DNA from 3 places in the Bacillus sp. JZ39 genome. Region 3 is predicted to be linked to each of the others. Evidence: a T-box and tRNA genes for the amino acid it is inferred to sense, from the RefSeq annotation. Region 3 holds a T-box; the other regions hold tRNA genes.
What was found. A T-box is a leader RNA that pairs with one kind of tRNA and senses whether it is charged. The one in region 3 lies ahead of leuS (leucine--tRNA ligase), so its partner is inferred to be a tRNA-Leu.
Positions count from the first base shown of each region.

Region 1: it has a tRNA-Leu gene. The T-box ahead of leuS (leucine--tRNA ligase) is inferred to sense a tRNA for this amino acid. The anticodon was not compared.
Region 2: it has a tRNA-Leu gene. The T-box ahead of leuS (leucine--tRNA ligase) is inferred to sense a tRNA for this amino acid. The anticodon was not compared.

Region 1 is NZ_CP096389.1:93,037-97,120, forward strand. Features, by position in the region: rRNA gene M1D65_RS00490 (23S ribosomal RNA) at 1-1,222, shown strand, start outside; rRNA gene rrf (5S ribosomal RNA) at 1,278-1,393, shown strand; tRNA gene M1D65_RS00500 (tRNA-Val) at 1,416-1,491, shown strand; tRNA gene M1D65_RS00505 (tRNA-Thr) at 1,496-1,571, shown strand; tRNA gene M1D65_RS00510 (tRNA-Lys) at 1,608-1,683, shown strand; tRNA gene M1D65_RS00515 (tRNA-Leu) at 1,690-1,772, shown strand; tRNA gene M1D65_RS00520 (tRNA-Gly) at 1,813-1,887, shown strand; tRNA gene M1D65_RS00525 (tRNA-Leu) at 1,902-1,987, shown strand; tRNA gene M1D65_RS00530 (tRNA-Arg) at 1,997-2,073, shown strand; tRNA gene M1D65_RS00535 (tRNA-Pro) at 2,101-2,177, shown strand; tRNA gene M1D65_RS00540 (tRNA-Ala) at 2,186-2,261, shown strand; rRNA gene M1D65_RS00545 (16S ribosomal RNA) at 2,434-3,983, shown strand.
Region 2 is NZ_CP096389.1:516,746-520,829, reverse strand. Features, by position in the region: gene lrpA (transcriptional regulator LrpA) at 56-466, opposite strand; partial or broken gene M1D65_RS02695 (LLM class flavin-dependent oxidoreductase) at 726-1,744, shown strand; tRNA gene M1D65_RS02690 (tRNA-Leu) at 2,051-2,134, opposite strand; tRNA gene M1D65_RS02685 (tRNA-Leu) at 2,216-2,297, opposite strand; tRNA gene M1D65_RS02680 (tRNA-Lys) at 2,309-2,384, opposite strand; tRNA gene M1D65_RS02675 (tRNA-Gln) at 2,411-2,485, opposite strand; tRNA gene M1D65_RS02670 (tRNA-Glu) at 2,497-2,568, opposite strand; tRNA gene M1D65_RS02665 (tRNA-Ser) at 2,598-2,688, opposite strand; tRNA gene M1D65_RS02660 (tRNA-Asn) at 2,693-2,767, opposite strand; gene M1D65_RS02655 (SprT family protein) at 2,890-3,342, opposite strand; gene cmpA (cortex morphogenetic protein CmpA) at 3,446-3,559, shown strand; gene M1D65_RS02645 (Tex family protein) at 3,569-4,084, opposite strand, start outside.
Region 3 is NZ_CP096389.1:2,881,471-2,885,554, reverse strand. Features, by position in the region: gene M1D65_RS14805 (MDR family MFS transporter) at 1-265, shown strand, start outside; gene M1D65_RS14800 (blue-light photoreceptor) at 557-1,342, opposite strand; gene M1D65_RS14795 (DUF4257 domain-containing protein) at 1,747-2,082, shown strand; T-box leader at 2,185-2,399, shown strand; gene leuS (leucine--tRNA ligase) at 2,509-4,084, shown strand, end outside.

The sequences.
Region 1 (4,084 bases), 1.2 Mb from region 3:
TTAAGGAACTCGGCAAAATGACCCCGTAACTTCGGGAGAAGGGGTGCTCTGTTAGGGTGCAAGCCCGAGAGAGCCGCAGTGAATAGGCCCAGGCGACTGTTTAGCAAAAACACAGGTCTCTGCGAAGCCGTAAGGCGAAGTATAGGGGCTGACGCCTGCCCGGTGCTGGAAGGTTAAGAGGAGCGCTTAGCGTAAGCGAAGGTGCGAATTGAAGCCCCAGTAAACGGCGGCCGTAACTATAACGGTCCTAAGGTAGCGAAATTCCTTGTCGGGTAAGTTCCGACCCGCACGAAAGGCGCAACGATCTGGGCACTGTCTCAACGAGAGACTCGGTGAAATTATAGTACCTGTGAAGATGCAGGTTACCCGCGACAGGACGGAAAGACCCCGTGGAGCTTTACTGCAGCCTGATATTGAATGTTGGTACAGCTTGTACAGGATAGGTAGGAGCCTTGGAAACCGGAGCGCCAGCTTCGGTGGAGGCATCGGTGGGATACTACCCTGGCTGTATTGACCTTCTAACCCGCCGCCCTTATCGGGCGGGGAGACAGTGTCAGGTGGGCAGTTTGACTGGGGCGGTCGCCTCCTAAAAGGTAACGGAGGCGCCCAAAGGTTCCCTCAGAATGGTTGGAAATCATTCGCAGAGTGTAAAGGCACAAGGGAGCTTGACTGCGAGACCTACAAGTCGAGCAGGGACGAAAGTCGGGCTTAGTGATCCGGTGGTTCCGCATGGAAGGGCCATCGCTCAACGGATAAAAGCTACCCCGGGGATAACAGGCTTATCTCCCCCAAGAGTCCACATCGACGGGGAGGTTTGGCACCTCGATGTCGGCTCATCGCATCCTGGGGCTGTAGTCGGTCCCAAGGGTTGGGCTGTTCGCCCATTAAAGCGGTACGCGAGCTGGGTTCAGAACGTCGTGAGACAGTTCGGTCCCTATCCGTCGCGGGCGCAGGAAATTTGAGAGGAGCTGTCCTTAGTACGAGAGGACCGGGATGGACGCACCGCTGGTGTACCAGTTGTTCTGCCAAGGGCATCGCTGGGTAGCTATGTGCGGACGGGATAAGTGCTGAAAGCATCTAAGCATGAAGCCCCCCTCAAGATGAGATTTCCCATTCCGCAAGGAAGTAAGATCCCTGAAAGATGATCAGGTTGATAGGTCTGAGGTGGAAGTGTGGCGACACATGGAGCTGACAGATACTAATCGATCGAGGACTTAACCATATTTTTGAATGATGCCACATCTGTTATCTAGTTTTGAGAGAACACTCTCAATTTGTTTGGTGGCGATAGCGAAGAGGTCACACCCGTTCCCATACCGAACACGGAAGTTAAGCTCTTCAGCGCCGATGGTAGTCGGGGGTTTCCCCCTGTGAGAGTAGGACGCCGCCAAGCAATTGCACGTTAGTGCAATTATGGAGGATTAGCTCAGCTGGGAGAGCATCTGCCTTACAAGCAGAGGGTCGGCGGTTCGAGCCCGTCATCCTCCACCATTATGCCGGTGTAGCTCAATTGGTAGAGCAACTGACTTGTAATCAGTAGGTTGGGGGTTCAAGTCCTCTTGCCGGCACCACTTTTATATGATATAATACTCAAGTCTCTTGTAGAAGAGCCATTAGCTCAGTTGGTAGAGCATCTGACTTTTAATCAGAGGGTCGAAGGTTCGAGTCCTTCATGGCTCACCATTTTACGCGGGTGTGGCGGAATTGGCAGACGCGCTAGACTTAGGATCTAGTGTCTTTATGACGTGGGGGTTCAAGTCCCTTCACCCGCATTATATAGGATAACAGTTAGAAAAACTGGACATCCTGTCTGCGGAAGTAGTTCAGTGGTAGAACACCACCTTGCCAAGGTGGGGGTCGCGGGTTCGAATCCCGTCTTCCGCTCCAACTATACCATCCACGCCGGGGTGGTGGAATTGGCAGACACACAGGACTTAAAATCCTGCGGTAGGTGACTACCGTGCCGGTTCAAGTCCGGCCCTCGGCATTATGTTTTGCGCCCGTAGCTCAATTGGATAGAGCGTTTGACTACGGATCAAAAGGTTAGGGGTTCGACTCCTCTCGGGCGCGCCATATCTTTTAATAGAATAGATGGGAAATCGGGAAGTAGCTCAGCTTGGTAGAGCACATGGTTTGGGACCATGGGGTCGCAGGTTCGAATCCTGTCTTCCCGACCATTTTTTATGGGGCCTTAGCTCAGCTGGGAGAGCGCCTGCTTTGCACGCAGGAGGTCAGCGGTTCGATCCCGCTAGGCTCCACCAAAAGTTTTTAAAAAAAGTTGTTGACTTTGAAGAAGTGACGTTGTATACTAATAAAGTTGCTTTAACAAAGCGGACAAACAAAATGATCTTTGAAAACTAAACAAGACAAAACGTACCTGTTAATTCAGTTTTTAAAAATCGCACAGCGATGTGCGTAGTCAGTCAAACTACTTTATCGGAGAGTTTGATCCTGGCTCAGGACGAACGCTGGCGGCGTGCCTAATACATGCAAGTCGAGCGGACAGATGGGAGCTTGCTCCCTGATGTTAGCGGCGGACGGGTGAGTAACACGTGGGTAACCTGCCTGTAAGACTGGGATAACTCCGGGAAACCGGGGCTAATACCGGATGGTTGTTTGAACCGCATGGTTCAAACATAAAAGGTGGCTTCGGCTACCACTTACAGATGGACCCGCGGCGCATTAGCTAGTTGGTGAGGTAACGGCTCACCAAGGCGACGATGCGTAGCCGACCTGAGAGGGTGATCGGCCACACTGGGACTGAGACACGGCCCAGACTCCTACGGGAGGCAGCAGTAGGGAATCTTCCGCAATGGACGAAAGTCTGACGGAGCAACGCCGCGTGAGTGATGAAGGTTTTCGGATCGTAAAGCTCTGTTGTTAGGGAAGAACAAGTACCGTTCGAATAGGGCGGTACCTTGACGGTACCTAACCAGAAAGCCACGGCTAACTACGTGCCAGCAGCCGCGGTAATACGTAGGTGGCAAGCGTTGTCCGGAATTATTGGGCGTAAAGGGCTCGCAGGCGGTTTCTTAAGTCTGATGTGAAAGCCCCCGGCTCAACCGGGGAGGGTCATTGGAAACTGGGGAACTTGAGTGCAGAAGAGGAGAGTGGAATTCCACGTGTAGCGGTGAAATGCGTAGAGATGTGGAGGAACACCAGTGGCGAAGGCGACTCTCTGGTCTGTAACTGACGCTGAGGAGCGAAAGCGTGGGGAGCGAACAGGATTAGATACCCTGGTAGTCCACGCCGTAAACGATGAGTGCTAAGTGTTAGGGGGTTTCCGCCCCTTAGTGCTGCAGCTAACGCATTAAGCACTCCGCCTGGGGAGTACGGTCGCAAGACTGAAACTCAAAGGAATTGACGGGGGCCCGCACAAGCGGTGGAGCATGTGGTTTAATTCGAAGCAACGCGAAGAACCTTACCAGGTCTTGACATCCTCTGACAATCCTAGAGATAGGACGTCCCCTTCGGGGGCAGAGTGACAGGTGGTGCATGGTTGTCGTCAGCTCGTGTCGTGAGATGTTGGGTTAAGTCCCGCAACGAGCGCAACCCTTGATCTTAGTTGCCAGCATTCAGTTGGGCACTCTAAGGTGACTGCCGGTGACAAACCGGAGGAAGGTGGGGATGACGTCAAATCATCATGCCCCTTATGACCTGGGCTACACACGTGCTACAATGGACAGAACAAAGGGCAGCGAAACCGCGAGGTTAAGCCAATCCCACAAATCTGTTCTCAGTTCGGATCGCAGTCTGCAACTCGACTGCGTGAAGCTGGAATCGCTAGTAATCGCGGATCAGCATGCCGCGGTGAATACGTTCCCGGGCCTTGTACACACCGCCCGTCACACCACGAGAGTTTGTAACACCCGAAGTCGGTGAGGTAACCTTTTAGGAGCCAGCCGCCGAAGGTGGGACAGATGATTGGGGTGAAGTCGTAACAAGGTAGCCGTATCGGAAGGTGCGGCTGGATCACCTCCTTTCTAAGGATATTATACGGAATATAAGACCTTGGGTCTTATAAACAGAACGTTCCCTGTCTTGTTTAGTTTTGAAGGATCATTCCTTCGAAACGTGTTCTTTG
Region 2 (4,084 bases), 1.6 Mb from region 3:
TTTAGAGCATATATATCATGTTATATGACCGCACATCTCCGTTTTATAAAGTTAACTATTTACCAATAACAATCGACACTTTATAGTTTGCATGTTTATTTAAGTCATTTAAAAATTGATCTAATACCTCGTTTGAAGGAAATTTACATTCAAGCAAATAGCAACCGTCTCCACTAACTTTATAATTGTTTATTACATAGTTATCTTGTGTTTCTATAAAAGCTAAATAGGGTTGATGATGGATTTTTTCGATATAAATATTAAGAAAAGCATGTATAGAGAAGCCTAATTTCACTTGATTCACTTCGATACTACATCCTTTTATTATGCCATTGTCTATTAACTTTACTACTCTTGATGCGGTTGCTGGTGCAGTGAGATGTACTTTTTCCCCTAATTTTTTCATTGTAAGGCGACTATTTTTAGACAGCTCATCAAGTATTTTTTTATCTATTTCATCAATCATTTTCTTGTATCCTTTCTGAAAAATAAGATGTATTTTACATATTTTGTTCACTGAACATTTTTTTATGTTTGCTTAAAACTTTAAAAATAAAGTGAAATTGTGAAATAACTTTATTTTGCCTATGTATTGATCGTTTGAGAAAGTATATATTTATTTGCATGCAAATCAAAGAGGAATGGACACCATTTAATATGAAACAATTTTTCAAAATGTTTTTTCCATTGATCTTGTATAAGTTCATTATTTTAGAGGTGAAATTATGAAAAAATTTGATATATCTGTTTTTTCAGTTGCTCCATTAAGACAAGGAGAAACAATGAAACAAGGGATTGATTCTGCAGTGTCATTAGCTAAAGCTGTAGATAATATGGGCTATAAACGGATTTGGTTTGCAGAGCATCATAATCACGACGCTTATGCAAGTGCAGCAACCGTATCAATTGTACAACATATATTAGCAAATACAAAAGACATTCGCGTAGGTTCAGGGGGTATTATGTTGCCAAATCATTCCCCATTAATCGTAGCGGAGCAATTTGGAACACTTGAAACATTATATCCAAATCGTGTAGATTTGGCATTAGGACGCGCACCCGGAACGGATCAAAAAACGGCCGATGTGATTCGTCGTTCCAACCATAATGGAGTGTTTTTCTTTGAAAGAGAAGTAAATGATATTTTGCGTTTTGTCGGGGATAAGAGTGTACAGGGTGAGGTTCGCGCTTATCCGGGTATTGGAACGCATGTGCCTGTTTTTGTGTTAGGATCCTCAACGGATTCAGCGGAAATTGCTGCAAAGCTTGGTTTACCCTATGCATTTGGCGCTCAATTTTCCCCCATTCGATGGAAGAAGCGCTCTCTATTTATCGAGAAAATTTCCAACCGTCTTCTTATTTACAAGAACCTTATGTGATCGCTTGCATTAATGTGATTGCAGCAGAATCTATAGACGAGGAATCTTTTATTTCTGCAAGTCATTTGCAGGTGTATATTGATATTTATACAAATAATTTAAGTAAGCTTATTCCACCCACTGAAAACTTCCTAGAATCGTTATCACAGTTTGAATTAGAAATTCTCCACAGTCGACTGGGGTATACAATCATGGGTGATCGAGAAACAATTCGTCGCGAACTAATTGATTTCCAACAAATGTATCACGCAGATGAATTAATTGTGTTATCTAATATTTACGAATTGAGCAAGGAAATTCAGTCGTACGAGATTTTAAAACAGGTTGTGGATGAGTTGTTTAAAAAAAGAATGGAGCAACTTTAGAAATCGAGTCAGTTGTATTAGCTTATGTTCTCCTCAAGCGCGATTGTTAAACAAGAAAGAAAAGGGTGATACATATTAATCATGTATAATATGTATCACCCTTTAGTTTTTTGAACGAATAGGACATGGTTCGTTTCTTTTACAATGAACGGATATCTTTTTCCTAATAAACAGAAGGAACTGCCGACCGTTTGGATGATTACTTTAAGTAACTGGTGAGTTTTGGTGAGCAACTCTTCTCTCATAGCCGTATTTCCGCACAAAAAAATAATACCAAAGGTGGTTAAACCCTTGGTATTATTGAGATGCGGCCGAGAGGACTTGAACCTCCACGGGTTATTCACCCACTAGGCCCTCAACCTAGCGCGTCTGCCATTCCGCCACGACCGCGTGATCATTAAATTGTGTTTGTGCTGGTTTAGTAGGCTCTTAACCTAGTAAAACCGATTTGCGTGCACTTTGTAAATAAAGTGCGGGTGAAGGGACTCGAACCCCCACGTCGTAAGACACTAGATCCTAAGTCTAGCGCGTCTGCCAATTCCGCCACACCCGCAAAAAGACAAATGGTGAGCCATGAAGGACTCGAACCTTCGACCCTCTGATTAAAAGTCAGATGCTCTACCAACTGAGCTAATGGCTCTTACTATTAGATTTCAAAAATAAAAATGGCTGGGCTAGCTGGATTCGAACCAACGCATGACGGAGTCAAAGTCCGTTGCCTTACCGCTTGGCTATAGCCCAACGAAATGGAATGACCCGTACGGGATTCGAACCCGTGTTACCGCCGTGAAAGGGCGGTGTCTTAACCGCTTGACCAACGGGCCGATGGTTGAGAACTTATATCGAAATCTTATGGCGGAGAAGGAGGGATTTGAACCCTCGCGCCGCTTACGCGACCTACACCCTTAGCAGGGGCGCCTCTTCAGCCACTTGAGTACTTCTCCAATATGGCTCCACAGGCAGGATTCGAACCTGCGACCGATCGGTTAACAGCCGATAGCTCTACCACTGAGCTACTGTGGAATAATGAGACAAGACTTATTATATCAGCCTTGATTTGCAGTGTCAAGAGGTAAATGTTTTTATTTATCTCTCGTGACGACTTTTATAATGTAACATAGGCTTGCCATATTCGTCAACCTTTTTCACGAAAAAATTCTTTTTATTTTTCCGCGGCATTTTCCGCATCTGTATCTGTCAGGGTTCATGGCGCGCTTCTTTATATACTGTTGGCCGCAGGCCGTACAGATATACATATAAGTTTTTTTGTTTTCCGCTTTTTTCTTAAGGGGTGTACAGAACCTCGGCGCGTTGACCTGCTGCAATAGCATTCTAAAATCTCTGTCTCTGTGCTTGTACCCTTTTCCTTCAAGGTGGAGATGATAATGGCAGAGCTCGTGCTTGATGATGCCGATCAGCTCCTCCCTGCCGTGTTCAATCAGATATTTTCTGTTCAATTCAATGTTATGAGAGGTTAACAGGTACCTTCCGCCCGTGGTTTTAAGCCTGTCATTAAAAAGCGCCTGATGGCGGAACGGCTTTTTAAAATATGTTTTAGAAATATCCTCTGTCAGCTTTTGAAGCTCTATATTATCCATAGTGCACCTCACTTAAAAAACATTGAACGGGACAATTCACCGTTCGCATACAATATGGTAATCACCGTCCCTCTTATGATAAAAGCTGAGGAGGAATGAGCCTATGCCAAATTGGCTTAAAAAGCAGATGCAAAAAGCGTTCCTTGAAAAAGATAATTACCAAATTAAACTGCTGAATCAATGCTGGTATTTCTATAGGAAAAAACACTGCTCGTAAGCAGTGCTTTTATTTTACCATAGACAGCGATACTCTGCCTTTTTGTACATCTACGCCGTCAACCCAAACTGTCACAATATCGCCGACAGATACGACATCAAGAGGATGCTTGACGAATTGATTGCTCAATTTTGAGATATGCACAAGCCCGTCTTGTTTGACTCCGATATCAACAAACGCTCCAAAGTCCACTACATTGCGCACGGTGCCCTGCAGTTCCATTCCCTCTTTCAAATCTTCCAGCTGAAGGACGTCTGTTTTCAGCAAAGGCTTAGGCACCTCATCGCGCGGATCGCGTTCCGGCCTTGTCAGCTGTTCACAAATGTCTTTCAGAGTGATTTCGCCGATTCCCAGCTCTTTTGCCGTTTCAGAAAGCGCCAGCTGATTGATTTTGTCCTTCAATTCCGCCGTGCCGATATGTTCTGTTGAAAGTCCGAGTTTTTTCAGAAGCGCTTTTGTTTCTTTATAGCTTTCCGGGTGAATGCCTGTTCTATCCAAAGGCTCTGTCCCTTCCTGCACTCTTAA
Region 3 (4,084 bases):
TTGGCCTGCTGTGCCGACAATTGCCAATCAGCTCGCCCCTAAAGGGAAAGAAGGCTTTTATCAAGGCTTTGTCAACAGTGCGGCGACAGGCGGCAGAATGATTGGTCCCCTGTTCGGAGGAGTGCTTGTCGATCATTACGGCATTAAGGCCCTTGTTTTATCTCTGTTGGTATTGCTGCTGATCAGTATTGCCACAACGCTTCTATATGACAAACGGATAAAATCAGCTAAAGAAACAAATAAGCAGGCATCAATCTCTTCATAATAAAAGATCCCGCCGGGTGAGCGGGATCTTTCAGCGTGTCGACATACCCTCGCATTCGTTGTCAGGCCTGCGCTTCGGTGTTCAATGCGAAGTGGATCAACGGCTAAATTCTCAGGCGTCCTGCCTAAACGCCGTCGTCATCACATCCTGTGAATGTCCGCTCCTATGCTCGTCCTTCCTAGACTTCAAGGGTATTCAATCACGCTGAAAAGATAACAAAATCCTAAAATGAAAACCATTTTAGGATTTTGTCAACAATCTGAAAGATCCCGCCGGATGAGCGGGATCTTTTTACATAATCGGAAGCACTTTAACGGCATCCTTTACATTTGAATATGTTTTCAGCGACGAAAAATTGGCATCCAGTTTATTCATTTTCATAGCCAATTCAGGCTTAATGCCGGTAATGATTAACTCAGTTCCGGTCAATTTCAGCAAATGGCTCAGCTTGAAAATTTGGTCGGCCGTTTGTTCGTTCACTTGGGCCAATCCGGATAAATCAATGATCAAATAATCATCTTTGGATGTTGATAAGATATTCGTCAATGTGCAAACGATGGAATTAAATCGCTCCTCTGTCAGGTTTCCGACTAGCGGAAGAGCCGAAATGCCATTGCGAATCGGGACAATAGGAGTTGAAAGTGCAGTAATTTCCGTGAGGGAATCCTCGAGAAGCTTTTCATACTCTTTTTGCTTGGTGATGTCTTTCTGAATTCCGACAAAATACGTTTTATCCTCTATTTCCATTGGATCAATATTTAATTCATTCCAGAACATCGTTCCGTCTTTTTTGTAGTTTTGAATCTGAACGGTGACCGGTTCTTTATTTTGTAAAGCGGTTCTGATGTTGTCCACTTCTGCAGGATCTGTGTGTTTCCCCTGTAAGAAGCGGCAGTTCTTTCCTAAAATTTCCTCGATCTCGTAGCCGGTCATTTGAACAAAGCCTTGATTTACGTAGACAATAGGATTATCTTCAAGTGCGGGATCTGTAATTACCACACCGACTCGCACGTGATCAAGCGCTTTTTTGATGACTTCCAGCTGTCCTGGTATCCCAAATGATTGAAAACTAGCCATATAAATCCCCCTTAGGCCGTCAGCTTGCTATGCGAAAGCCTGATATTCCCCTTTTTTAAAATGAATTCTACAGTAACCGTAGCACAACACATGTTCTGATTCAAGCAAGTGCAGTTTGTTGTTTGTCATTAGGGCTTGTCCTCGTATACACTAAAAATAAGAACAGAATTTGAACATATGAACGGAAAGGTTTTTTACATGCTAAATAGGTGACTAGGTCAATGTCACTGGGTGAAAAATGAATCCAATGCATCAAGCTTACCGATCATGTGTTCACATATAATGGAAGAAACAAGCTTTTTACAGATTTGCCGGTATGTAGATATCGAAAATCATCGGAATCGTTTAAGGGGGCTGGATGGCCTGAAGTCGCTTTACGAAATAAGGGCTTTAGGAAGGTGATGATGAAGATGCTGCATCAGGTACTTATTGCTTGTGTAATTGGAGGAATCATGGGGATTCTCGGTCATGTGAAAAAGAGAGGCAGGCTGGAGAAGCCCAGAATGACGAAGCGGTTTATCTACCTTGGATTTTTGGAAGATTGGTTTATCGGAATGACAGCTTCCATTTTACTTGTATTATCCGCTGACCCCGATTCAGGAATTCAACTTGTCATCTTATCCATTATCTCAGGCTACGGCGGTGAAGCTGTTCTCAGAAGTTTTGACTTTGTGAGAGAACTGAACAGCGGCGGCGAACCGGCCGAGTCCAAACGTCAAACCAAAACTCCACCCGAATAATTGTCCTCAATCTTCGCCCGTTCAGGGTACATTCCCATTGTATACAAACCTGCTTGCACTTATGAACAGAATTCTATAAAATACAGTTAGATTACGGTTGCGATAAGAACAATGAAGAGGAGCAGTAAGAAACAGATATTGTTGCAGAGAGTTGACGGCTGGTGAAAGTCAATCAAGTTTGTTTCCGAACTCACCTCAGAGTTGCAGCGGTGAAAAGCCGCTGACGCATAACTGCGTTAAAAGTATCAAGTGAGTGCGGCGTATGCCGCGCTAACGAGGGTGGTACCGCGGGAAAACGAAAGTCTCTCGTCCCTTTTTGGGATGAGGGAGTTTTTTTTAGTTTGGGAATATTCTGAATATAATTCTCTCCTTCCCGTCAATACTTGAACCATACACGCCGTATTCAATCAGAAGGAGGTTTTTACTTTGAGTTTTCAGCACAAAGAGATAGAAAAGAAATGGCAAACATATTGGCTTGAAAACAAAACATTTGCCACTCTTGATAATAATGAAAAACAAAAATTTTACGCGCTGGACATGTTTCCTTATCCGTCTGGAGCTGGGTTGCACGTCGGCCATCCTGAAGGATACACAGCTACGGATATTCTGTCCCGCATGAAGCGCATGCAGGGCTATGATGTCCTTCATCCAATGGGCTGGGACGCATTCGGCCTGCCAGCTGAACAATACGCCCTTGACACAGGGAACGACCCTGCTGTGTTTACGAAGCAGAATATTGATAACTTCCGCCGCCAAATTCAAGCGCTTGGCTTCTCATATGACTGGGATCGCGAAATCAATACGACTGACCCTGAATACTATAAATGGACGCAATGGATTTTCTTAAAGCTATACGAAAAAGGCCTTGCTTACGTTGACGAAGTGCCTGTAAACTGGTGCCCTGCGCTCGGTACGGTTCTTGCCAACGAAGAAGTCATTGACGGCAAGAGCGAACGCGGCGGCCATCCGGTAGAGAGACGCCCAATGAAGCAGTGGATGCTGAAAATCACCGCTTATGCGGACAGGCTCCTTGAGGATTTGGAAGAGCTTGATTGGCCGGAAAGCATTAAAGATATGCAGCGCAACTGGATCGGCCGTTCGGAAGGCGCTCACGTTCATTTTGCAATAGATGGACATGATGATTCCTTTACGGTGTTTACAACAAGACCAGATACGCTGTTTGGCGCTACATACACTGTCCTTGCCCCGGAACACGCATTGGTGGAAAACATCACAACGGCTGAGCAAAAAGAAGCTGTTGAAGCTTATATCAAAGAAATTCAATCAAAGAGTGACCTTGAACGCACAGATCTTGCGAAAACAAAGACAGGCGTATTCACAGGAGCGTATGCGATCAATCCTGTAAACGGAGAAAAACTGCCGATTTGGATTGCGGATTATGTTCTTGCATCATACGGAACAGGTGCTGTCATGGCAGTTCCAGGCCACGACGAGCGTGATTTTGAATTCGCCAAAACATTTGGCCTTCCGGTGAAGGAAGTCGTAAAAGGCGGGAACGTTGAGGAAGCAGCTTATACTGGCGACGGCGAGCACGTGAACTCTGATTTCCTGAACGGCCTTCACAAACAGGAAGCGATTGAGAAAGTGATCGCTTGGCTGGAAGAAACGAAAAACGGTGAGAAGAAAGTGACGTACCGTCTTCGTGACTGGCTCTTCAGCCGCCAGCGTTATTGGGGCGAGCCGATTCCGGTCATTCATTGGGAAGACGGAACGTCAACAGCTGTCCCTGAAGAGGAGCTGCCGCTGATTTTGCCGAAAACGGATGAAATCAAACCGAGCGGAACGGGCGAATCACCGCTTGCGAACATTAAAGAGTGGGTGGAAGTCACAGACCCTGAGACAGGGAAAAAAGGAAGAAGAGAAACGAATACAATGCCGCAATGGGCGGGAAGCTGCTGGTATTTCTTGCGCTATATTGATCCGCACAATCCGGATCAGCTGGCATCACCAGAAAAATTGGAAAAATGGCTTCCGGTCGATA